Regions from separate parts of the Bacillus sp. z50 genome, predicted to be linked through region 1. Evidence: predicted binding sites of a transcription regulator. Region 1 holds the regulator's gene; each other region holds the start of a gene.
What was found. Region 1 encodes Rex, which represses fermentation and respiration genes when NADH is low (regulators of the CRP and FNR family bind a similar motif). Its sites were predicted from a motif close to TTGTGAAATATTTCACAA; they were not measured.
Positions count from the first base shown of each region.

Region 2: the regulator Rex is predicted to act here: its motif matches at 2,973-2,990, upstream of AC4G3N_RS08780 (formate/nitrite transporter family protein).
Region 3: the regulator Rex is predicted to act here: its motif matches at 3,297-3,314, upstream of arcA (arginine deiminase).
Region 4: the regulator Rex is predicted to act here: its motif matches at 3,123-3,140, upstream of qoxA (cytochrome aa3 quinol oxidase subunit II).

Region 1 covers NZ_JBZFQL010000008.1:80,258-86,057, forward strand. Annotated here, with positions in the region: gene groL (chaperonin GroEL) at 1-1,566, opposite strand, end outside; gene groES (co-chaperone GroES) at 1,624-1,908, opposite strand; gene AC4G3N_RS17735 (CPBP family intramembrane glutamic endopeptidase) at 2,209-2,940, shown strand; gene AC4G3N_RS17740 (YdiK family protein) at 2,937-3,149, shown strand; gene AC4G3N_RS17745 (redox-sensing transcriptional repressor Rex) at 3,186-3,845, opposite strand; gene AC4G3N_RS17750 (ABC-F family ATP-binding cassette domain-containing protein) at 4,485-5,800, shown strand, end outside.
Region 2 covers NZ_JBZFQL010000002.1:600,375-606,174, forward strand. Annotated here, with positions in the region: gene AC4G3N_RS08770 (SDR family oxidoreductase) at 1-750, opposite strand, end outside; gene AC4G3N_RS08775 (peptide chain release factor 3) at 880-2,463, opposite strand; gene AC4G3N_RS08780 (formate/nitrite transporter family protein) at 3,066-3,902, shown strand; gene AC4G3N_RS08785 (AAA family ATPase) at 3,963-5,800, opposite strand, start outside.
Region 3 covers NZ_JBZFQL010000003.1:512,645-518,444, reverse strand. Annotated here, with positions in the region: gene arcD (arginine-ornithine antiporter) at 1-844, opposite strand, end outside; gene argF (ornithine carbamoyltransferase) at 915-1,925, opposite strand; gene arcA (arginine deiminase) at 1,974-3,206, opposite strand; gene argR (arginine repressor) at 3,438-3,893, opposite strand; T-box leader at 4,036-4,246, shown strand; gene argS (arginine--tRNA ligase) at 4,298-5,800, shown strand, end outside.
Region 4 covers NZ_JBZFQL010000005.1:107,980-113,779, forward strand. Annotated here, with positions in the region: partial or broken gene AC4G3N_RS14720 (nitroreductase family protein) at 1-339, opposite strand, end outside; gene AC4G3N_RS14725 (nucleoside deaminase) at 425-880, opposite strand; gene AC4G3N_RS14730 (cation diffusion facilitator family transporter) at 1,326-2,228, shown strand; gene AC4G3N_RS14735 (methyltransferase domain-containing protein) at 2,361-2,951, opposite strand; gene qoxA (cytochrome aa3 quinol oxidase subunit II) at 3,359-4,291, shown strand; gene qoxB (cytochrome aa3 quinol oxidase subunit I) at 4,325-5,800, shown strand, end outside.

The sequences.
Region 1 (5,800 bases):
TGGCTTGTCAGCAACAACTGCTTCAGTTGTTAAGAACATAGCTGCAACAGAAGCTGCGTTTTGAAGTGCAGAACGAGTTACTTTAGTAGGATCCACGATACCGGATTCGATCATGTTTACCCATTGGCCATTAGCTGCATTGAAGCCAATGCCGATTTCTTCTTTTTTAAGACGTTCTACAACTACAGAACCTTCAAGGCCTGCGTTGTGAGCGATTTGGCGAACTGGCTCTTCAAGAGCACGAAGTACGATGTTAACACCAGTTTGTGCATCGCCTTCAAGTTCCACAGCAGCCACTTTATTGTACACACTTACAAGTGCAGTACCACCACCGGCTACGATACCTTCTTCAACAGCAGCACGAGTGGAGTTTAGAGCATCTTCAATGCGAAGTTTGCGCTCTTTCAATTCTGTTTCAGTTGCTGCACCTACTTTGATAACGGCTACGCCGCCAGCAAGTTTAGCAAGACGCTCTTGTAATTTTTCTTTATCAAATTCAGAAGTAGTTTCTTCTAATTGGGAACGAATTTGATTGATACGTGCACCGATTTCGCTAGTTTCTCCAGCACCTTCAACGATTGTAGTTGTTTCTTTTGTAACAACAACTTTCGCAGCGCGTCCAAGAGAAGTTAATGTAGCAGATTTAAGGTCACGGCCTAGTTCTTCAGTGATTACTTCACCGCCAGTTAATGCAGCGATGTCTTCAAGCATAGCTTTACGACGGTCACCGAATCCAGGAGCTTTAACAGCTACTGCATTGAATGTTCCGCGAAGTTTGTTCACAACTAGAGTTGCTTGTGCTTCACCTTCAACATCCTCAGCAATTAGCAATAAAGGTTTACCTTGTTGAACAACTTGTTCAAGGACAGGAAGTACTTCCTGGATGTTAGAGATTTTCTTATCTGTGATCAAGATGTATGGATTTTCTAGTACAGCTTCCATTTTATCGGAATCTGTTACCATGTATGGAGAAGAATATCCACGGTCGAATTGCATACCTTCTACTACATCTAGTTCAGTTGTAAATCCTTTGGATTCTTCGATTGTGATAACTCCGTCGTTACCAACGCGTTCCATTGCTTCAGCAATTAGAGCGCCAACTTCTTCGTCAGCAGAAGAAATCGCAGCAACTTGTGCAATGGATTCTTTGCCTTCGATTGGTTTGGAGATTGCTTGTAATTCTTCAATTGCAACAGAAACAGCTTTTTCAATCCCTTTACGAACGCCCATTGGGTTAGCGCCAGCTGTTACGTTTTTCAATCCTTCACGAATCATAGCTTGGGCAAGAACTGTTGCAGTAGTTGTACCGTCACCAGCAATTTCATTTGTTTTGCTTGCTACTTCTGCAACCAATTTAGCACCCATGTTTTCAAACGCGTCTTCAAGCTCGATTTCTTTTGCGATTGTTACACCATCATTTGTGATAAGTGGGGAACCGAATTTCTTTTCAAGAACAACGTTACGTCCTTTTGGTCCAAGTGTAACTTTTACTGTATCAGCTAATGCATCTACCCCACGTAACATAGCGCGGCGAGCTTCTTCACTAAATTTAATATCTTTTGCCATACGTAAATTACCTCCTCGATTTTTTTGTTATGTCTTATTTTTTAATCGACATTTTCGTTAAGCAATAACGGCCAAAATGTCGCTTTCACGTAAAATTAAGTATTCTTTACCTTCGTATTTAATTTCTGTACCTGAATATTTAGAGAAGATAATATGATCGCCTTCAGATACTTCCAATCCTACTCGCTCACCATTCTCAAGGACACGGCCTGTTCCTACCGCTACAATTTTGCCTTCAGATGGTTTTTCTTTGGCAGTGTCTGGTAACACGATGCCGCTTGCAGTTTTTTCCTCTTGTGCGACAAGTTCAATCACAACGCGATCTCCTAGTGGCTTTAACAAGTAAAACTACCTCCTTAAAGTTATCTCCATTTTTATTAGCACTCATCATCGTTGAGTGCTAACACAATTTATAGTTTAAATAAAGAACCAATGATTTGCAAGTAATATTAGTTAAAATTTTTAAATTTTATCACCATTTATTTATCTTACCCAAATAAGGTCTAAATATCCTTTTTATTTCAGTTTGGTAGATGAAGAGAAGGAAAATGTTTCGCAATTGTAACTATGAGGTAAAAACGGTTAAAATTAAAGATATACGCAATCTAATATCTATATAAAAGATTAAGGGAGTTTTTCTATTTGAAAAAATATTACTGGTCAATTCTCATTACCTATATTGCCATGCAATTTTCTTCTATTCTTGGTATCCCAATTATGCTGGTTTTCTTATCGAACACGAATATCCCCGCGGAACGGATAGAAGTATTGGCTGCAGGGTATTGGATTGTTATAAGCTTTATTCTGGCTTCTATCATTACTCTAGTCCTACTGAGATATGAAAAAAATAATAGAAGCTTAGGCGATCAGGCAAGTGTGGGAGCTTCGATCGGCTGGGCAATTGGCGGAGTATTTCTTGCTTTGTTTTCACAATCTATAGCTGGTAATATCGAACGAATTATTGGTATTCCTACCGGGTCTGAAAATACACAGAATATACTCGGTCTCATTGAGGCAGTACCGCTTGTTATGGTAGTCAGTTCTGTACTTGGGCCATTTTTAGAAGAGATTGTCTTTAGGAAAATTATCTTTGGCACATTACACAAGCGATTGAATTTCTTCCTGAGCGCGTTAATCAGTTCACTGATCTTTGCCGTTGCTCACATGGAATTTGTACATATCCTGCTTTATACAGCAATGGGATTCACATTTGCTTATTTATATGTTAAAACAAAGAGAATCCTTGTTCCTATTTTTGCCCACATTACTATGAATACATTAGTTGTAATCGTACAATCACTTTACAAAGATGATATATTAAAAAATATGGAAGAGCTTAATAAAGTTCAAAGCTTTATCGGAGGTTTGTTATGAGACGTTCACCGTTGTATATGGCAACGACTTACTTAATTTTAGGTGCTATTTTTATATTTTTTGCTGTTCAAAATGTATCACGCAGCGGTTGGGATTTCTTTACCTATTTCCTGATCATACTGGCTACACTTGATGTTGGTTCAGGAATCCGCTTGGTGATGATTCATAAGCAAATAAAGAAAATGAAAAGTGAAAAACCAAAAGAATAACAAAAAAAATCTCGGAGGGAAAACCTTCGAGATTTTTTATTCTGTATCTTCCGTATTTCCGGATGGATAATGTTTAAGAAAATATACTAATGATTGCAATTCGACTGCAAGGTCAATATGATGGACACGAATGCTGTCTGGCACATTCAGACGTGCCGGCGTAAAGTTTAAAATAGCCTTAATGTTCGCAGCCACTAAACGATCTGTAATAGATTGGGCAACCTGTGATGGAACTGTTAAAATAGCTACACTAATATCTTGCTTTTCAAGTTTTTTCTCCAGTTCATCCATATGATAGAGCGGAACATCCCCTATAAGGGTTCCTACTTTATCAGGAGAAACATCAAACGCCATTTCAATCTTTGTATTATTATTTTTCATAAAATTATAATTTAAGAAAGCTGTACCTAGATTCCCGACTCCAATTAGAGCTACCTTTGTAATCTCATCTTGATCGAGAGTTTTTCTAAAGAAGGATAATAGATAATTAACATTGTAACCATACCCTTTTTTACCTAAAGCACCAAAGTACGAGAAATCTCTTCGTATAGTAGCTGAATCTACTTTAACAGCTTCACTTAGTTCTGCGGAAGAAACTCGTAGTTTTCCTGACGCGTGTAGATTTTGTATAAAACGATAATATAATGGAAGTCGTTTGGCTGTAGCCTGCGGTATTTTAGTATTTTCCTGCAAAATTAATTCCCTTCTCCCTATTCTTTCTTGTCAATCGTTACTCCATATATCAAAACTGCCTTTGATAATCCCGACTGGTTTTACCCCCCGGTTTTCCAATGAAAATAGTTTCCTTCAATAACCATTGATTTTTCGATTGCTTTGCACATAACATATAAGGTTAATCAAGTATTGCTGAAACAGCTGTTATTTCTTACTTTCGTTTTTAAGATTATACGAATAATTAATCTATTCATATTTTCAGCCTTTTTCCATATAAAATCAATATCTAATCCTTGGAGTGCCCGGGTATCACATAGAAATTATATCAGAAGTTTTCTTCACTACCATAATTCTAACTATCTTAGCTATGTATAATACGCCGCTTTTTTATCAATGATTCGTTACTTTTATATTCGAGCAAAATACTAGGACTAGCGGTTCTGATTGTTTCCAGGTTACCTCCGCGATACCAATCATATGGGATCTTTCCTGATTAATAAAGCACGTAAATTCACTGAAAGTTTATTCTCCTATTCCTATTCTATAATATTTCTATCATTTTTGGTAATTTTTGTGTGAGTATTCACAAATTTTCTATTAAGTTGCGGTGCTTATCAAGAGTAGGCTACACTTAAGGTATGTACTTCTTGAGGTGAGAATATGATTATTTTACAAGTTAATAATGTATCCAAATATTATGGAGCTGAAGCAATTTTATCTACTATTAAGCTCGAAGTTCAAACGAAAGACCGTATAGCACTTGTTGGCAGAAACGGTGCAGGAAAATCCACCCTGCTTAAGATCATTGCAGGTCACCTTTCACATGACAGTGGGGAGATCTATAAGCCAAAAGATGTTTCGATTGGATATTTGGCTCAAAATACCGGTCTCCAATCAGACCGCTCTATTTGGGATGAAATGATCTCTGTTTTTGAAGGCTTACAAAAACAAGAAGATGAATTGAGATTATTGGAAAAATCTATGGCTGATCCTTCTGTCTACAATGATGAACAAAAATATAACCGGGTATTAAAAGATTACGATCGTCTCCAGGAGCAATTTAAAAATTCTGGCGGTTACCAAATGGAAGCAGATGTACGTTCTGTCTTACACGGTCTGCGTTTCTCGGATTATGATTATACTACATCTATTAATTCCTTAAGCGGCGGCCAAAAAACCAGGCTTGCACTAGGTAAATTATTATTAACGAAACCTGATTTACTGATTCTAGACGAGCCGACCAACCATCTTGATATCGATACATTAAGCTGGCTCGAAGGCTATCTTCAATCTTACCCTGGCGCTATCCTAATTGTTTCCCATGATCGTTATTTCCTTGATAAGGTTGTCCATCAAGTAATGGAGCTTTCCCGAACATCAATTAAGAAATATACAGGGAATTACAGCAGATACTTAGAGCAAAAGGCAGAGGAATACGAACGTAATGCAAAGCTTTATGAAAAACAGCAGGATGAGATTGCAAAATTAAAAGATTTTGTCCAAAGAAACATGGCCAGAGCATCTACAACTAAACGAGCCCAGAGCCGGCAAAAGGCCCTGCAGCGTATGGAAGTAATGGATCGGCCCTTGGGCGATGAAAAATCAGCTAATTTTACCTTTGAGATTGAAAAGCAAAGTGGTAATGAAGTTCTTCAGGCAAATGATTTGTCTATTGGATATGAAGCATCTGTTGCCAGCCACTTGAACTTTAGAATCACTAGAGGAGAAAGCATTGCACTGATTGGTCCTAATGGGGTAGGGAAATCTACTTTATTAAAAACATTGATTAACAGAATTCCGGCTTTGCATGGAGATTTTCAGCTCGGTGCCAATGTGACACTCGGATATTATGATCAAGAGCAGGCTAATCTATCGTCCAACAAAACTGTGCTAAATGAGTTATGGGATGACTTCCCTAACCAACCTGAAAAGGATATCCGATCCATATTAGGAAACTTTCTATTCAGCGGAGACGA
Region 2 (5,800 bases), on a different contig from region 1:
AGGGCTTAAAGTTAAATAAGCTGTTGCTTTTATTATATAGTCAACAGGAACCAAATTGATCACACAGGTTGACTTAGTTATATTAGGGATAATTGGAAGGTATCTGATTCTGTCGAGGAAATTTAATATAAAATATGGGCCGTCAAATTTAATGGTTTCTCCAGTTAGGGTATTTCCTTTTACGATACCCGGCCGAATGACTGTAACAGGAACATGATCCATAATCTTTCGAACAAGGACTTCTGCTTCATATTTGGTTTCTTCATAATAATTTTTAAATTTATCTGGTTTAATTAATTCATGCTCATACAGCTTTCCTTCACGTCTTCCAGCTACATAAGCTGTACTAAAATAGGTATACCTCAATAGGTTAGGAAGGGTCAATACATAATCATTTACATTGTGTGTTCCATCGACATTCACCAAATAGGCTATATTTTTTGGAACAGCTAAATCATAAATCGCAGCTAAGTGAAAAAAATGGGTAATTTCTCCCTTTTTGAAACCGCTTTCTTTTTTACTGATGTTTAAACCGGGTTTGGTGATGTCTCCTTCAATAAGGATAAACTGATTTTCATCTAAATTGAACTCGTTTATAATTTTTAATCTTTCACTGACAGCCTTATGCCACACAGACGGCAGTACAATAGCAATCACTTTATTAAATAACTGATCCTGTTTTTTTAGCTCTCTTATTAGTTGATTTGAAATAAAACCTGGAAACCCGGTAAAAAAATAGACATGTTTCATTGTTTCACTCTCCTAATCTTCTTTCCACTATTGTAAGAATATTTAGAAAAATATGTCAACGGTTAATTGTTATATAACAGAAAAAAGCAGGATTTAACCCTATATAGGCTAAATCCTGCTTAAATTTAGTTAACGTTCGTGCTGATCCATTGGATTATATAGTTCTATAGAAGGATTTTTTTCCTGGAACCAACGCAGTGCAAAGTCATTTTCGAATAAGAAAGCATATTGATCATAGCGATCGCGTACCAAAAGACTTCTTGAACTTGAAAGCTTTTCATCGATTTTTTCATTCGTTGTCCAACGGGCAATCTTGTCACCCATTCTTTCCATGATAACTTCTGTATTATACTCATTTTTCATACGGTGCTCAAATACCTCAAACTGTAACTGTCCGACTGCTCCAAGAATATAGGATTCAATCCCAACTGTTTTAAATAATTGAATGGCACCTTCCTGTACAAGCTGATTAATTCCCTTGTGAAAATGCTTTTGTTTTAATACATTTTTAGCGCTGACACGTACAAACATTTCAGGTGTAAATTGTGGCAGACGTTCGAAAGAAAATGCTTCTTTTCCTGAAGTTAGCGTATCACCAATCTGATAGGTTCCTGTATCATATAATCCGATAATATCTCCTGCTACTGCTTCAGCAATATTGTTTCTTTCCTCTGCAAGAAATTGTGTTGAATTATTAAGTTTCATAGGCTTGCCTGTTCGGCTTAATTGAACAGTCATCCCACGTTCAAACTTACCTGAGCAAATGCGCAAAAAGGCAATTCGGTCACGGTGCATCGGATTCATATTTGCTTGGATTTTAAATATAAATCCTGAAAAAGTATCCTGAACGGGTTCAACCGGCCCCACGGATGATGGTCTTGGCTGAGGCTTTGGCGCAAACTCTAAATACGTATCCAAAAATGTCTGAACGCCAAAATTAGTAAGGGCACTTCCAAAGAATACAGGAATTAATTCACCATTTCTGACTTTTTCACGCGAAAATTCATTTCCTGCTTCATTTAACAATAACACTTCTTCCAATGTTTGCTCATATAAAGGAGACTCAACAATAGAGTGATTTTCATCTTCTACTTCGCCTTCTTCATTCAATTTTAAGTATCTCTCTTCATCTTCAGCCTTAAACATTTCAATTCGGTTATAATAACGGTCATAAATACCGAAGAAGTCTTTACCCATCCCGATTGGCCAGTTCATTGGATAGGATTCTATTCCAAGCACTTCCTCCAACTCAGCCAATAGCTCAAGCGGCAATTTACCTTGGCGATCCATTTTATTAATAAATGTGAAAATAGGAATTCCTCTCATGCGACAAACCTTAAATAATTTCAATGTTTGTGCTTCAATCCCTTTGGCAGCATCAATAATCATAACTGCGCTATCAACAGCCATTAATGTACGGTACGTATCTTCACTGAAATCTTGGTGTCCAGGTGTGTCGAGGATATTAACACGGGTCCCATTATAGTCAAACTGCATAACACTAGAGGTTACGGAAATTCCACGCTGCTTCTCAATTTCCATCCAGTCGCTTGTCGCATATTTACCGGTTTTACGTCCTTTTACAGTTCCAGCGTCACGGATTGCGCCACCAAATAAGAGCAACTTTTCTGTTAACGTCGTTTTACCTGCGTCAGGGTGAGAAATAATTGCAAAGGTTCTTCTTGATTCTATCTGTTCTTTTAAATTTGTCATGTAAGCCATCCTTTTATATATAGTAAAACTTCATAAATCTATTCATCTTGGATCTACATCTCCAATGATACTTTGATGTTGTAAAAAGAAAATAACCACTTTAACAATTCTTATTAAAATCAAAATCCATCTTATCAAATATACCATGTAAAAAAATAATATGTGAATAGGCGAATCATAAGTTTTAATCAAACAGTCATATTTTCTCATATGTAGTGAATTACAGTCAATTAGTGTCCGTTTAAGTATTTCGCAATTCTTTGGGGCAAGGTAAGATAACATAAAAAAAACGAGCATTATTGCCCGTCCTTTAAGCTACTTTTTTCTTATTGGTTAATTTTTTTGTAATATAGCTGATCACGAAAGGTGCAGCTGCTGCAATAACTCTTTTTAAGATTTTACTTTTCAAGATAATCACCATCCTTATACTTACCTTACCCGTATTCGGTGGAAGATAATCACAAGATTTACGCAAGTTTACCTTATTTGAATAAAAGAGGCTATCAGAAAAGTGAATAATTTCACAAGCTTATTGATTAATTATAGAAGTCATAGTAGTTTATTTAGTAGACGTTTTTTCAGCATAGGAGGAATTTAACATCATGGAAGAACAAGGATTACAGTATTTAGTTGCCCTTGCAAAGAAAAAGAAAAGGCTGTTAGACCATTTTCCTCTTCATTATTTCTTAAGAGCGATGATGGCAGGAATATTTGTAGGGTTTGTAATCATTACCTGCTTTAGAACAGGAGAATATTTCAGGGTAGCCGACTCACCTTTTGCATACCTATTCCCGGCACTTTTCTTTGGTATCGCATTAATACTCATTATTTACGGTGGGGCAGAGCTATTTACCGGTAATACCGCTTATTTCACTGTCGCTTATATGCGTAATGAGGTAACTCTCAGAGATTTAGGCCGAAACTGGGGCGCTTGTTATCTTGGCAATGCTGTTGGGGCAATCTTCTTTGCCATTTTATTTTACCTTACAGGCATATTCAGCCACATTCCAAACGAGCATTTAATGCACGAAATTGTTTCTTATAAAATGCATGGATCTGTTTCAGCTTTATTCTTTAAAGGAATCCTTTGTAACTGGCTTGTTTGTTTAGCTTGTTACTTGCCTAGCCAAGTAAAAGGTGACGGAGCTAAAATGGCAATGATGATTGCAGTTGTATTTTTATTCTTCTCATCAGGCTTTGAACATAGCATTGCAAACTTATCATTATTCTCAATTGCATTAGTATCACCACATCCTGATACCATTACAATCGGAAATGCCATCTACAATTTGATTCCTGTTACTTTGGGTAATATTGTCGGTGGAGCAATATTTGTAGGAATGTTATATCAGTTCTTAAGTAAATCAAGCACAAAGCTTCAATTACAGGACAACATGAATAAAATCTCTGAAATCACTGAGAAAGAAAATACAAAATAATAAAGTGAACCAAGAAAAAGAAGACCAATTCATAAAGTTTGAATTGGTCTTCTTTTAATTTCAGCTCATGACGGCCTCTTTATGAATGTGAATCAATTGATACTCCTCATGCGACAATGTTTCCTCCAACAAATCCAATAAATGATAATGATGAGTGAAAAAGATAACTTGAGTTTTTTTCGATAATTCTTTTAAGATAGATAACGTAATTTTTGAACGTTCATTATCAAAGTGAACAAGAATATCATCGACAATAAATGGAATAGGTTCATTTTCCTCACAATATTTTTCTATGCTTGCAACTCTTAAGGATAAATACAATTGATCTTTTGTTCCATCACTCATCGCGTCTATTCCAATTTTCTCGTTATTTCTTAAACCCAGTAGTACTTCTTCATCCTTTTCATTATAATCAACAGTCAATCCTTCAAAGGAGTTCAGTGTTAATTTTGCAAACAGTTTTGATGCTTTTGTTAAAATCGGATTTTGATTTTCGGAACGGAAATATTCTATTCCCTTCTGTAATACAAATGTAGCTAATTTTTTTTGGACATATTGATCGGTCAATTCTGCGAGCTCAGCCAGGATACTTTCTCTTTCTTCTGCGGCCTGAACAGCTGCATATGAATTTCCCTTAATCTTTTCTTCATATTCTTTTCTGCATACACCAAAGATTTGGTTCTGTTCCGTTCTTTTCTCTTCCAAATCTGCAAGCTCTGCCTTTAATTCTGCCATTTCACTTTCCATAAAATCTAAATCAAGCTTGTCTATTTCATCCTTCATTTCTTGAATCGATAAGCCATTGCCAATCTCAAGTAACACCTTCTCCAGATTGATCAGTTCTGCAGACAGCTTTTGCTTTTGTCGATATTTATCTTCAATAATTTGCATTTCCTCGATGGTCTTTACACTTGCTGTCTGTAACAATTCATCAAGACGATTAAGCGCCATCTCTTTCTTATCCTTCGCTAACCGATATTCTTTTTTCCGTTTATCCAATTGTCCTTGCCATTCGAGTTGATTTTGCTTACACTTTTTCTGCTCCTGCAACTGATTCGTTAAATCATAGATAAAGGATTGGATATTTATTGGTTCAGGTAACTGTAACGTGTTAGCTACAATTCTGATATGATCTACATAATCCTGTACAAATAACATGCCAGCTTTTGCTTTGCTATTGATATCTGCCCATTCATCATACGTAGTAGTCAATTCATTGTACTTATCAAGCCTTTCCATTGTGTAATCAATCGGAGCCTGACTTTCAACTTGCAAGGGTTTAGTAGCATCCTCCCATGCTTCTCTCCAATTGACTAATTCACTTTGCTTGCTCGCCAGCTCCTGCTCGATTTGTTTAAGATCAGCAGCCTTGCTCTTCCACTCTTTTTCCAATGAATTCTTCTCATTGAAACGCTCTGTTGCTAAATGGACTACTCTATTTGCTTCTCTTATTAAGTCTGTGAGTGTCCATTCTGACACTTGAGTATCTAGATCATCGATTACTTCTGACAGGGCAAGGTATAAACGGCTTTTGATAGCCAATCGTTTTTCTGTCAGCTCATCCCAAAGTTTCTGTTTCTTTTTATATTCGCCTTGATTCTGCTTAATAACCGTGTATTTTCTTACCCATTCTTTCATTTCAGTTGGCGATAATGGCTCAATACCGAACGGCTGCCATAGCTCATTCCACTGTTGAAAAAACAGATTCATCTCATCTTTAAGGAACTGCAGCTGTGTCTCTGCAGCTGCAATTTTGGTTTCAGATCTCTTTATATCCTGCAACGACTTATTCTTCATGCCCACCTTTGCAGATTCTTTCCACATAGTATCTGAAAGTTCATCCGTTGTTTTTAAATCATGCTCAAATTTTTCTTCTACCTCTTGCTGACTGCAGTATT
Region 3 (5,800 bases), on a different contig from region 1:
CTCCCCATGGACCTACCATTTCTTCAAACACATATGCCATAGACGGATTAGCCAAACCGGCTACTTCTGCACGATTCATTGCACCGATAGACATAATATTAATTAATACGTAAATGATTAACGTACTAATCAAACCAATGACAGTCGCTTTACCAACATCCTTTTTGTCTTTCGCACGGCTGGATAAAACAACCGCTCCTTCAACCCCAATGAACACCCAAAGTGTTACAAGCATAGTGCTCTTTGTTTGGGACATAACATCACTAAATTTGAAGCCAGCACCAGTTCCCCAGAAGTCGTCTAAGAAAATATCCGCATTAAAAGCAAAAATACCAATAATGATAAATAGGAAAATAGGAACTAATTTTGCAATTGTTGTTATTGTATTTACAAGTGTTGCTGAGTGAACTCCTCGTAATACTAAAGCATGCACAGCCCAAAGCAATACGCTGGCACCAATGATTGCAGCTATGTTTTGTCCACCTTCAAACATAGGGATAAAGTAACCAATGGAAGAGAACAAAAGTGTAGCGTATGCTACGTTACCTAACCATGCAGACAGCCAGTAACCCCAAGCACTGTTGAATCCCATGAATTTACCAAATCCAGCTGAAGCATAGCTATAAACTCCACCATCAAGATCCGGTCTTTTATCATTCAAGTTTTGGAAAGATAACGCTAGCGCGACCATCCCTATACCAGTAATTGTCCATCCTAAAATAATTGCACCGGGAGAAGCTGCACCAGCCATATCTGAAGCAAGGTTAAATGCTCCTCCTCCAATCATAGAACCTATAACAATGGCAATTAAGGCAAATAAGCCAATCTTTTTATCTTCTGCCATTTTTTCTTCACCTCGTTAATTTGATAATGGTAGCAGGGAATTGTGTAGAACCAATTCCCTGCTAATCTACTTATTCAATATTTCCTAGTGTCAATGCCATTACAGATTTGATTGTATGCATTCTGTTTTCAGCTTGATCAAATACTTTGGAATGCTTGCTGCGGAAGACTTCATCTGTAACTTCCATTTCAGCTAATCCGTGCTCTTCATGAATCGCACGACCATAAGAAGTTTCTAAGTCATGGAATGCCGGTAAGCAGTGTAAGAAGATCACGTTGTCATTTCCAGTCATTTTGATCATATCCATATTCACTTGATATGGAGCTAATAAAGCGATACGTTCTGCGAACTTGTCTTCTTCTCCCATTGATACCCAAACATCTGTGTAGATAACATCAGCGCCGGATACTGCCTCTTCAACATTAGATGTGATTGTTACACGGCCTTGGGACTCTTTTGCTAATTCCTTAGCAAGTTCAACAATAGATGCTTCTGGGAATAAAGATTCCGGTGAACAGATACGTACATCCATACCAACTTTTGCACCGCCGACAAGTAAGCTGTTTGCTACGTTGTTACGGCCATCCCCAACGTATACGAATTTAACGCCTTTTAAGTGGCCTACATTTTCTTTCACTGTTAAGAAGTCCGCTAAAGTTTGAGTTGGATGCCATAAATCTGTAAGACCATTCCATACAGGAACTCCGGAGTGCTCAGCCAAAGATTCCACTTTTGCATGTTCAAAGCCACGGAATTCGATACCATCAAACATACGGCCTAAAACTTTAGCAGTATCTTCAATAGATTCTTTTTTTCCAAGTTGGATATCATCTTTTCCAAGATACTCAGGATGAGCGCCTAAATCAGTACAAGCTACCGTAAAAGCACAACGTGTACGAGTTGATGGTTTTTCAAATAATAAGGCAATATTTTTACCTTCCATATAACGGTGAGGAATGCCTTGTTTTTTCTTTTCCTTTAACTCAGCAGCAAAATCAATCATGTGTAAGAATTCTTCTTCAGTGAAATCTTTCTCAGCCAAGAAACTTCTACCTTTAAGGTCTGGTCTTGTTTTAATCATTTTATATACTCCCTCCAACGATAACCTTTTAATCAACTAAATCTTTTATTAAATGTCTTCACGTACTAGAGGCATGCTCATGCAGCGTGGGCCCCCACGGCCACGAGACAATTCAGAGCTTTTGATTTCAATAACTTTTACACCATGTTTGCGTAAGCACTCGTTTGAGATATAGTTACGGTCATATGTAACAACTACACCAGGTGCAATCGCCAGTGTATTGGAACCATCATTCCACTGTTCACGTGGAGCTGCGATTTCATCTCCGTCACCACAAAGGATGATTTCAAGTTCAGGCAAGTTAAGCACTTCTTTTAAAGTCTCTTTAATGTCAGTACGGTGTGTGATATTTACATTAAATTCATCAGCGCCTTTTTCAAGGATGTAAATATTCATTTTACCGCCAGGTCCCTGAATCATCGGATGCATTGTAAATTTATTGTAGTCTACCATTGTAAATACAGTATCCAGGTGCATGAATGCACGGCAGCTAGGTATTTCAATAGCTATTACTTTCTTGAATTGATTTTGTTTATTCAAGATGCTAAGCGCGAATTTTTCGATTGCTTTAGCAGATGTTCTTGCTGAAACACCGATTGCGACTACTTCTGGGCTTAATACCAGTTCATCTCCCCCCTCAATTGGGTTATGATAAGTACGGTCAAGCCATACAGGAACATCTTTACCAGCAAAACGTGGATGATGCTTGATAATATATTCCATGAACATGGACTCTCTGCGTCTTGCAGGTTCGCGCATGTTATTAATTGTTAAACCGTTTCCGATAGCTGCTGCCGGGTCCCGCGTAAAATACAGGTTTGGCATTGGATCTGTATAGAATGGATAATGGTCTTCCATCAATTCATACAAATGTGTTTTTTTGCTGATCTCCAGTTCATTTTTGCGGATACCGGACATAATTTTGTCAACCATGTCTTCATTTGAAAATGATAATAAATACTCTTTAAGATTTTCAAATGTACCCTGTACCTTTGCATTGCTTTCTTCAAGCATGCGGCTAACAAATTCCTCTTTCACTTCAGGATTTGTAAGAGATTCTGCAGCAAGCTTCTCAAGGTATAAAACTTCTATTCCTTGATCTCTTAGTGTATTAGCAAAATAATCGTGCTCTTCCTGAATAATCGGCAAATAAGGAATATCATCAAACAATAGTCTCTCCAGATATTCCGGAGTAAGATTTTCTACTTCTTTTCCGGGACGCTTTAACATTACAGTTTTTAAAGTGCCGATTTCAGAAGTAACATGAATTGGATTTGTCATATTGCCTTTCCTCCTGCACACCTTATTTTTCTTACATTTTTAGTGTAAAGGAACGAAAAAAAGAGATTTGTGATTTTTTACACACAAAAAATGTGTAAATCCTCACATAAATCTCTTTAAATAGAAAAGTTTATGTATGAATATTCAATTAATTATTTTTAATTTCCTATTATTTCGCATAACTATGTATATTTTTTTGCATATCATACTTGAAATATAAAAAAATATTTCTTATAAATTTGCAACTGTTCTTAACCTTTCTTCCAGGGCCTCTGCTTGATGGATTGTACGGCAAATAATCATACAGGTATCATTCCCACATATAGTTGCCGCCTTCTCTTCCCACTCAAGTTCATCTAAAATTGCCCCAAATGAGTGGGCATGGCCAGGTAATACTTTTAGGATAATAAAATATTCTATTCTTTCAATATTTAATAATGCGTCTTGCATTTTTTTACGTAGTTTCATTGTGTCATTGTACTTATGATCTCCGATAAATCCATACTTCGTCCCTCCGGTCTTAGATGGATATTTTACCAGGCTTAATTCCCGGATATCTCGAGAAATGGTGGCTTGTGTAATATGCAACCCTTGCTTAGATAATTCTTCGACCAGCTGTTCCTGAGTTTTAATTTCATTATTCTGAATTACCTGCTTAATAATAGCGAGTCTTTTTTCCTTATTCATAATAAAATACTCCTTTTACTAAGTTCTATAATTCTATTTATACTCATTTGTGCATAGATGAGCAATATATTCATACAAAAGAATATTTTGTATTGACTTTCTATTCGGAATTTCTATACTATTTGTATATAAAATAATAAAGATAATATTTATGATGAAGAATAGTACTTAAAATACAAATTATAGCGAGCCGGGAATGGTGAGAGCCTGGTATTAATGGTTTTAAGGAACGCCCTTCTGAAATGCTCATTCGAACAACTTTAGTAGTTTGGGCCGGACTTTTCCGTTATAAAGTTAAGGTGGTTCATTAGAACAAGCAGAGTGGTACCGCGGGTTTACAGCCCGTCTCTTAAAGATTTTTAAGAGGCGGGCTTTTTTTATTATATTTTACGGAGGCTGAGGATATGGATATAAAACTAGATGTAGCTTCTCATATGAATGAAGTACTAAAAGGTGACTTAAATCTTGAAACATGCTTGTCTTTGGTCGAAACCCCAAAGAACAAAGAGCATGGAGATTTGGCATTTCCCTGTTTCACTCTCGCAAAACTGTGGAAGCAATCTCCGCAGAAAATTGCAGTAACATTAGCTGACCAACTAAAGGATGAACGTTATGAGGATGTAAAAGCTATTGGACCGTATGTTAACTTTTTCCTCGATAAAAAGTCTATCAGTGAAAGAGTAATGAATACGATATTAACTGATCAACATCAGTACGGCACACTTTCTCTTGGACATGGTGAAAATATCGCAATTGATATGTCTTCACCCAATATCGCCAAGCCCTTTTCGATGGGGCACCTTCGCTCCACAGTAATCGGAGCCTCTATAGCCAATATTATTAAAAAATGCGGTTATACCCCTGTTAAAATTAATCACATTGGTGATTGGGGCACTCAATTCGGAAAATTAATTGTAGCCTATAAAGCTTGGGGAAATGAAGAAAAAGTTAAAAAGAGTCCCATCAGCGAACTTTTAAAGTTATATATTATCTTTCATGAAAAAGCCGAAACAGAACTTGAGCTAGAGCAACAGGGACGTGACTGGTTCAAAAAGCTGGAAGATGGGGACGAAGAAGCCACGAAATTATGGAAATGGTTCAAAGAAGAATCCCTGAAGGAATTCGAGAAAATATATGAGCTGCTTGGCATTCAATTCGACTCTTTTAATGGGGAAGCTTTTTATAATGATAAGATGGCAGAGGTTATAGAAATAATTGAGAATAGCGGCCTGCTTGTAGAAGATCAGGGTGCCATGGTAGTCAAATTAGAGGAAGAGGGATTAACACCTTGTTTAATCAAAAAATCCGATGGTGCGACTCTTTATGTAACACGGGATTTATCAGCTGCTTTATACCGTTACCGTACCTACGACTTTGCCAAGGCTGTATATGTAGTCGGAAATGAACAATCCTTACATTTTAAACAGCTTAAAGCTGTTTTAAAGAAACTTGGATTTGACTGGGCTGACGACATTTCACATGTACCATTCGGAATGATTATGAAAGACGGCAAAAAAATGTCGACTCGTAAAGGAAGAGTGGTCCTCCTCGAGGAAGTGCTGGCCGAATCAATCGAGCTTGCTCGTAAGAATATTGAGAATAAAAATCCTGATTTAAATAACAAAGATGAGGTTGCAAGACAAGTAGGCGTAGGAGCTGTTATATTCAACGATTTGAAAAATGACCGTATGAATAATATTGAATTCTCGCTCGAAGACATCCTAAAATTTGAAGGTGAAACTGGTCCCTATTTACAATATACAAATGCTCGTGCCCATTCTATTCTTAGAAAGGCCTTTACTCCTGCTAGTGCATCAGCAGGCTTGAGTGATGAATATAGCTTTGATATTGTAAAGCATTTGCTGGCATTTCCATCCGTGATTGAGCGGTCTTTCAAAAAAATGGAG
Region 4 (5,800 bases), on a different contig from region 1:
ATACCCAAGCTCTACATTTGCGCTATAAATCTCATCAGCTTTTAATGTATTGTGCAAGTCGCCAAAAATTGCAATCGTCACCGCTGATGTATCAATTTTTTTATGATTGGTCGGTGAGGCAATATCCATCAATTTTGCTTTTGCCTCATCGCTTTCTATAACAAGAAAAAATCAAGGCTGTAGATTCGTTGAAGATGGTGCGCTGGTTGCTTCACTGAATATTGCTGTCATCTCTTTATGACTGATTTTAACCATAGGATCGTAACTTTTTATGGAACGGCGTCCCATTAAGATTTTTCTGAAATCATTAGTTGGGATAACATGAGAACTATTGGACATGTTTATTCTCCTTTATGATTAGATTGGACTGGACGGTATTACATCAGGTCTTGATTAAAAAATTTAATCAGTTTCCGAATCACTATTAATATATAACTCTATTCTCGATTGCTTGATAGGCCTTGAATAATCCCTTACATTCTTCATGATCAACTCGCTGTAAATCATATGAACGCTTCCCATCAATCATTTTATAAAAGACATCATCTCTAAACCCTATTTTATCTGTATCCAATCGATCACATCCATAATAAACAGTCGTGATACCTGCCCAAAGGATGGCCCCTAAGCACATAGGACAAGGCTCAGCCGTTGTATAAAGCTCTGCTCCGGATAGGTCATAATGATTTTCATGAAGGCATGCTTCCTTAATCGCAACTATTTCTCCATGCATGGTTGGATCAAGCTCCTTAACCACCATATTATGGCCCTTTCCAATGATTTTCCCATCCTTGACAATGACAGCTCCGAAAGGTCCGCCATGCCCTTGTTTAATTCCTTCATACGCTTCTTCAACAGCGGCTTTCATAAATGGATTCATACTCCTTAATACCCCCGATATTTGATTTATCAATAGGATGCTGTATCTTCGGTGTAGACTCATAATTCAAATCTATTGTATTACTTGACGGTTAGTCAATATTCCCGTTAGACCTTACTCATAATCATCAATTGCTTTATCACGCCATTTTTGTTCAGATGGATAAAACATTTCCAAATAACGATTTTCAATCCTTTCCTCAGTCCATTTACTATCTGATCCATGTGCGTATAGTCAGTTCTCATCAACTGGCAACCATTCATTATCAAACGCAGGGATGGCATTCATTAAAGATTTGGAAATGAACTGCACCAGCGTGAATTAATTAGGAAATAAAAAACAAGAGTATTCCAAATGATTAATTAATTGGAACGCTCTTTTTTATGAATTTTATTCTATACTAATAAGTAATGATGAATTCAATAAAGAACTTGAGGTGACCTTTTTGGAGAAACAAAAATACAGGGACCTTAAATTAGGTGAACGCGGAGCAATCCTAAGTATTGTTGCATACTTATTTCTTTCCATATTAAAGCTGATTGTTGGATATATAAGTGAGTCTGAAGCATTACGTGCAGATGGGCTGAACAATATAACTGACATCATTGCCTCAGTAGCTGTATTAATTGGTTTAAAAGTTTCTCAGCGGCCTCCCGATAGCGATCATGCATATGGGCACTGGAAAAGTGAATCGATTGCCTCTCTCCTATCTTCTTTTATCATGATGACAGTAGGTATCCAAGTTCTAACGGATGGATTCCAATCCATTTTAAGCAGGGAAAAAAATATACCTGATATAACGGCAGCATACACGGCGATTTTTTCCGCCCTCGTCATGTACTTCGTCTATCGCTATAATATAAAGCTAGCCAAAAGAATCAACAGCCATTCCGTAAAAGCTGCTGCCAAAGACAATATTTCTGATGCGTATGTCAGTATTGGAGCAGCAATTGGCATATTCGGCTCCCAGCTAAATATGCCTTTCCTCGATACAATTACTGCCATACTCGTAGGGTTATTGATTTGCAAAACAGCCTGGGATATTTTTAGAGAAGCATCCCATTACTTATCAGATGGCTTTGATGAGTCTAAGATTAAAATCTATCAAAATTCCATTGACCAAATAGAAGGGGTTAAAGGGATTAAAAAAATCATGGGACGAAATTACGGGAATAATGAAGTCATCGATATCATTATTTTGGTAGACAACACGTTAAATATTAAAGAAGCCCATGATATTGCTACTCTTGTAGAAAAAGATTTAATGAAGGATCATGGAGTATATCGTGTCCATGTTCATGTGGAACCATATGAAGAAAAAACAGAAAAAAGGCCAGGCCCAAATTAATGATAGGTATCCGGCTGTTTGCCCTAAAGAGCTACAAATTGGTTGTTTATATTACTGAATCTACCACTACTCCATAAACCTTCTGATATTTTATACGAAAAAAGGCATTCCAATGGGAACGCCTTTTTCAATTTAATAAGCTAGCCGGTAGATCAGTATTCTCTCAAACGGATTCGTTTCATTTAGAACAATCTCTTTGTGTAGTTCAAACACAGATTGATTTTCAAGAAAATATATATAATCCTCAGATGGATAATATAATATTAGGTGTACCTCGCGATATGTTTCTTCAACGGACAACAGAATGTTCGTTAGAACCTGGCGGAATATTTGTATCGTAAAAGGATTAAAGAAATAAAACCTATTATAAGTTGGTTGAATTTGAAACTCCTCTGCCAGACAACAGTGAAATTGAATTCGGTCTTTCCCCTTGTAATTATAGTTCTTGAGATTTTCCTCAGCTTCATTAATAAATTGTTCATTCATTTCTACCCCACTTACAAACGCCCCTGTCTTGTAATGAAGAAAGAAATTTAGTCTCCCCTTTCCGCATCCAAAATCGACCATATGATCATCCCTATTAAGGTCATACTCATCCAATAACTTTTCTAAAATCCAATACGGAGTCGGCTCATATCGGTGATAATGCATAGAATTATAAAATCCAGTTTGATTACCGACTGTTTTTATATGTAATAACTCATCATAATCTTTTTCGTTCATTGTATAACTCCGTTTCACTTATCTAGATTACTCATAAGTTTAAGCCTTTTTGATACTGATCGAAACCCTTTTTCTATATAATAGGCGTTTTCAGATTTCACATCCTAGTATTCACATAAAAATGCTACTTTAAAGTGACAATTTTACAATAAATTCTAAGAATATAATTAATTGTTAATTTGTTCACAACTTTGTCAAAATTGAAGATTTCCATGTCTTCTTTTAGTTTCATATATTTGTAATTTTGAAATTCAGTTATTATATTGAAAATCAGGGGCTATGGAAAAAGGAAGAATTATACCTAAATAGCAGCAAGAAAGGGAAATTATAACTATCAAGGTGTGCAGATTTACTGAATTTCCCTTACATAGCTTGAATTTACTTATTACATTAGGAAGGGGAAAAATATGAATAAAAAATGGGCACTTTTGAGTTCCATGATGGCGTCTATTCTTATGTTAGCGGGATGTGACTGGGTTGTATTCGACACAAATGGTCCTGTCGCAAAAACACAATCCAATGCCATTCTTTTCTCAATGGCTTTAATGGCAGCTGTTGTGCTTGTAGTATATGTACTTTTTATCGTTATTTTATATAAATACCGAGCATCCAAAGCTCCAAAAGATTACGAGCCTCCACATATGGAAGGCAGCAAGGCGCTTGAAATAACATGGACAGTCATACCAATTATTATTGTAGCCATTTTAGCTGTAGTCACAGTTAAAACTACATTTGAAGTAGAAGGAAAGCCAAAAGGCTATGAAGATCAAAAACCATTGGTTATCTACGCAGCTTCTTCAAACTGGAAATGGCATTTCAGTTATCCAGAGCAAGGTATTGAAACGGTTAACTATGTAAACATTCCAACTAATAGAGTAGTAGAATTCCGTCTATATTCTTATGGACCAATTACAAGCTTCTGGATTCCACAGCTCGGTGGTCAAAAATACGCCATGAGTGACATGGTAACAAAATTAAATTTTGTAGCTGAAACACCAGCTTCCATGATGGGAAGAAATGCAAACTTCAGTGGTGAAGGCTACGCCCATATGGATTTTGAAGCACTGTCTATGACTCCAGATGATTTCGAAGAATGGGTTAGTGATGTAAAAGCAAATGAAGATAAGTTAACAGAAGAAAAATTTGAAAAACTGCTTGATACAGCACACGTCGGCAGACAATCATATTCTTCTACTCACTTGGATTTCAGCCCTCCACCGGAAGGACATCATCATGGTTCTGAACCATCTCCATCAAACGAGAGCGATGAAGCAGACAACACGTTTGATGAAGATACAGAAAAAGGTAATTCCGAGCACGAGAATCATTCAAATCATTAAAATTAAAGCTTTCATAAGAAAGGAGTTACAACCTTGGATTGGGATAAATTTATAGTACATGGTGGCCCGTTAATCTATGGCGCAATGGTAAGTATTGTCGCTGTATCGCTGGCTATCGTTATCGGCCTGACTTATTTTAAGAAATGGCGCTGGCTTAAAGATGAATGGCTTACCACTGTTGATCATAAACGTATTGGGGTCATGTATATTCTCTGTGCTTTAGTTATGTTATTCCGCGGCGGTGTTGATGGTTTATTAATGCGTGGACAGTTAGCTAAGCCTGAAAACGGACTGCTTGATGCACAGCATTATAACGAAATCTTTACAACGCATGGCGTGGTTATGATTTTATTTATGGCAATGCCATTTATCATTGGATTAATGAATATTGTTGTGCCTCTTCAAATTGGGGCGCGTGACGTTGCTTTCCCTTATTTAAATGCTATCAGCTTCTGGTTATTCTTTGCCGGAGCAATGCTATTTAATATCTCGTTCGTTATTGGTGGATCACCGGATGCCGGATGGTCAGCCTACTTCCCGCTTGCAGGTATAGAATTCAGCCCTACTGTGGGGAATAACTACTACAGTATTGCGATTCAGATTGCCGGTATTGGGACGCTGCTAACGGGTGTTAATTTTATCGTTACAATTTTAAAAATGAGAGCACCTGGTATGACTCTATGGAAAATGCCAATGTTCACATGGTCTATTTTAATCACTAGCATCATTATCGTTTTTGCTTTCCCTGTTTTAACAGTAGCTCTTGCCTTAATGATGTTTGACCGTTTGTTTGGTACACAATTTTTCACTATGCAAGATGGCGGAATGGATATGCTTTGGGCTAACCTGTTCTGGGTATGGGGCCATCCTGAAGTATATATCGTTATTCTTCCTGCCTTTGGTATATTCAGTGAGGTTATTTCAACATTCGCGAGAAAAAATCTGTATGGATACAAATCAATGGTGTTCAGTATGCTTGCCATCTCTGCCCTATCCTTTACTGTATGGGTTCACCATTTCTATACGATGGGTCAAGGTGCCATGGCAAACAGCTTCTTCTCGATTACTACGATGTTAATCGCTGTACCTACAGGAGTTAAGATATTTAACTGGCTCCTTACGATGTATAAAGGAAAAATTGAAATTACCACGCCAATGCTGTATGCCCTGGCATTCATACCAATCTTCACCTTTGGTGGAGTCACAGGGGTTATGCTAGCGATGGCAAGTGCGGATTATCAATATCATAATACAATGTTCTTGGTAGCCCATTTCCACTATGTTTTAATACCGGGTACAGTGTTTGGGGTACTGGCGGGTATGTATTTCTGGTTCCCTAAAATCTTTGGATTCAAATTAGACGAGAAATTAGGAAAAATCGCATTCTGGATTATTTCTATTTCATTCAATGTCACATTCCTGCCTCTATTCGCATTGGGACTTAAAGGGATGAACCGAAGAATGTATACGTACTCTGAAGAAACTGGGTATGGACCATTGAACCTTATC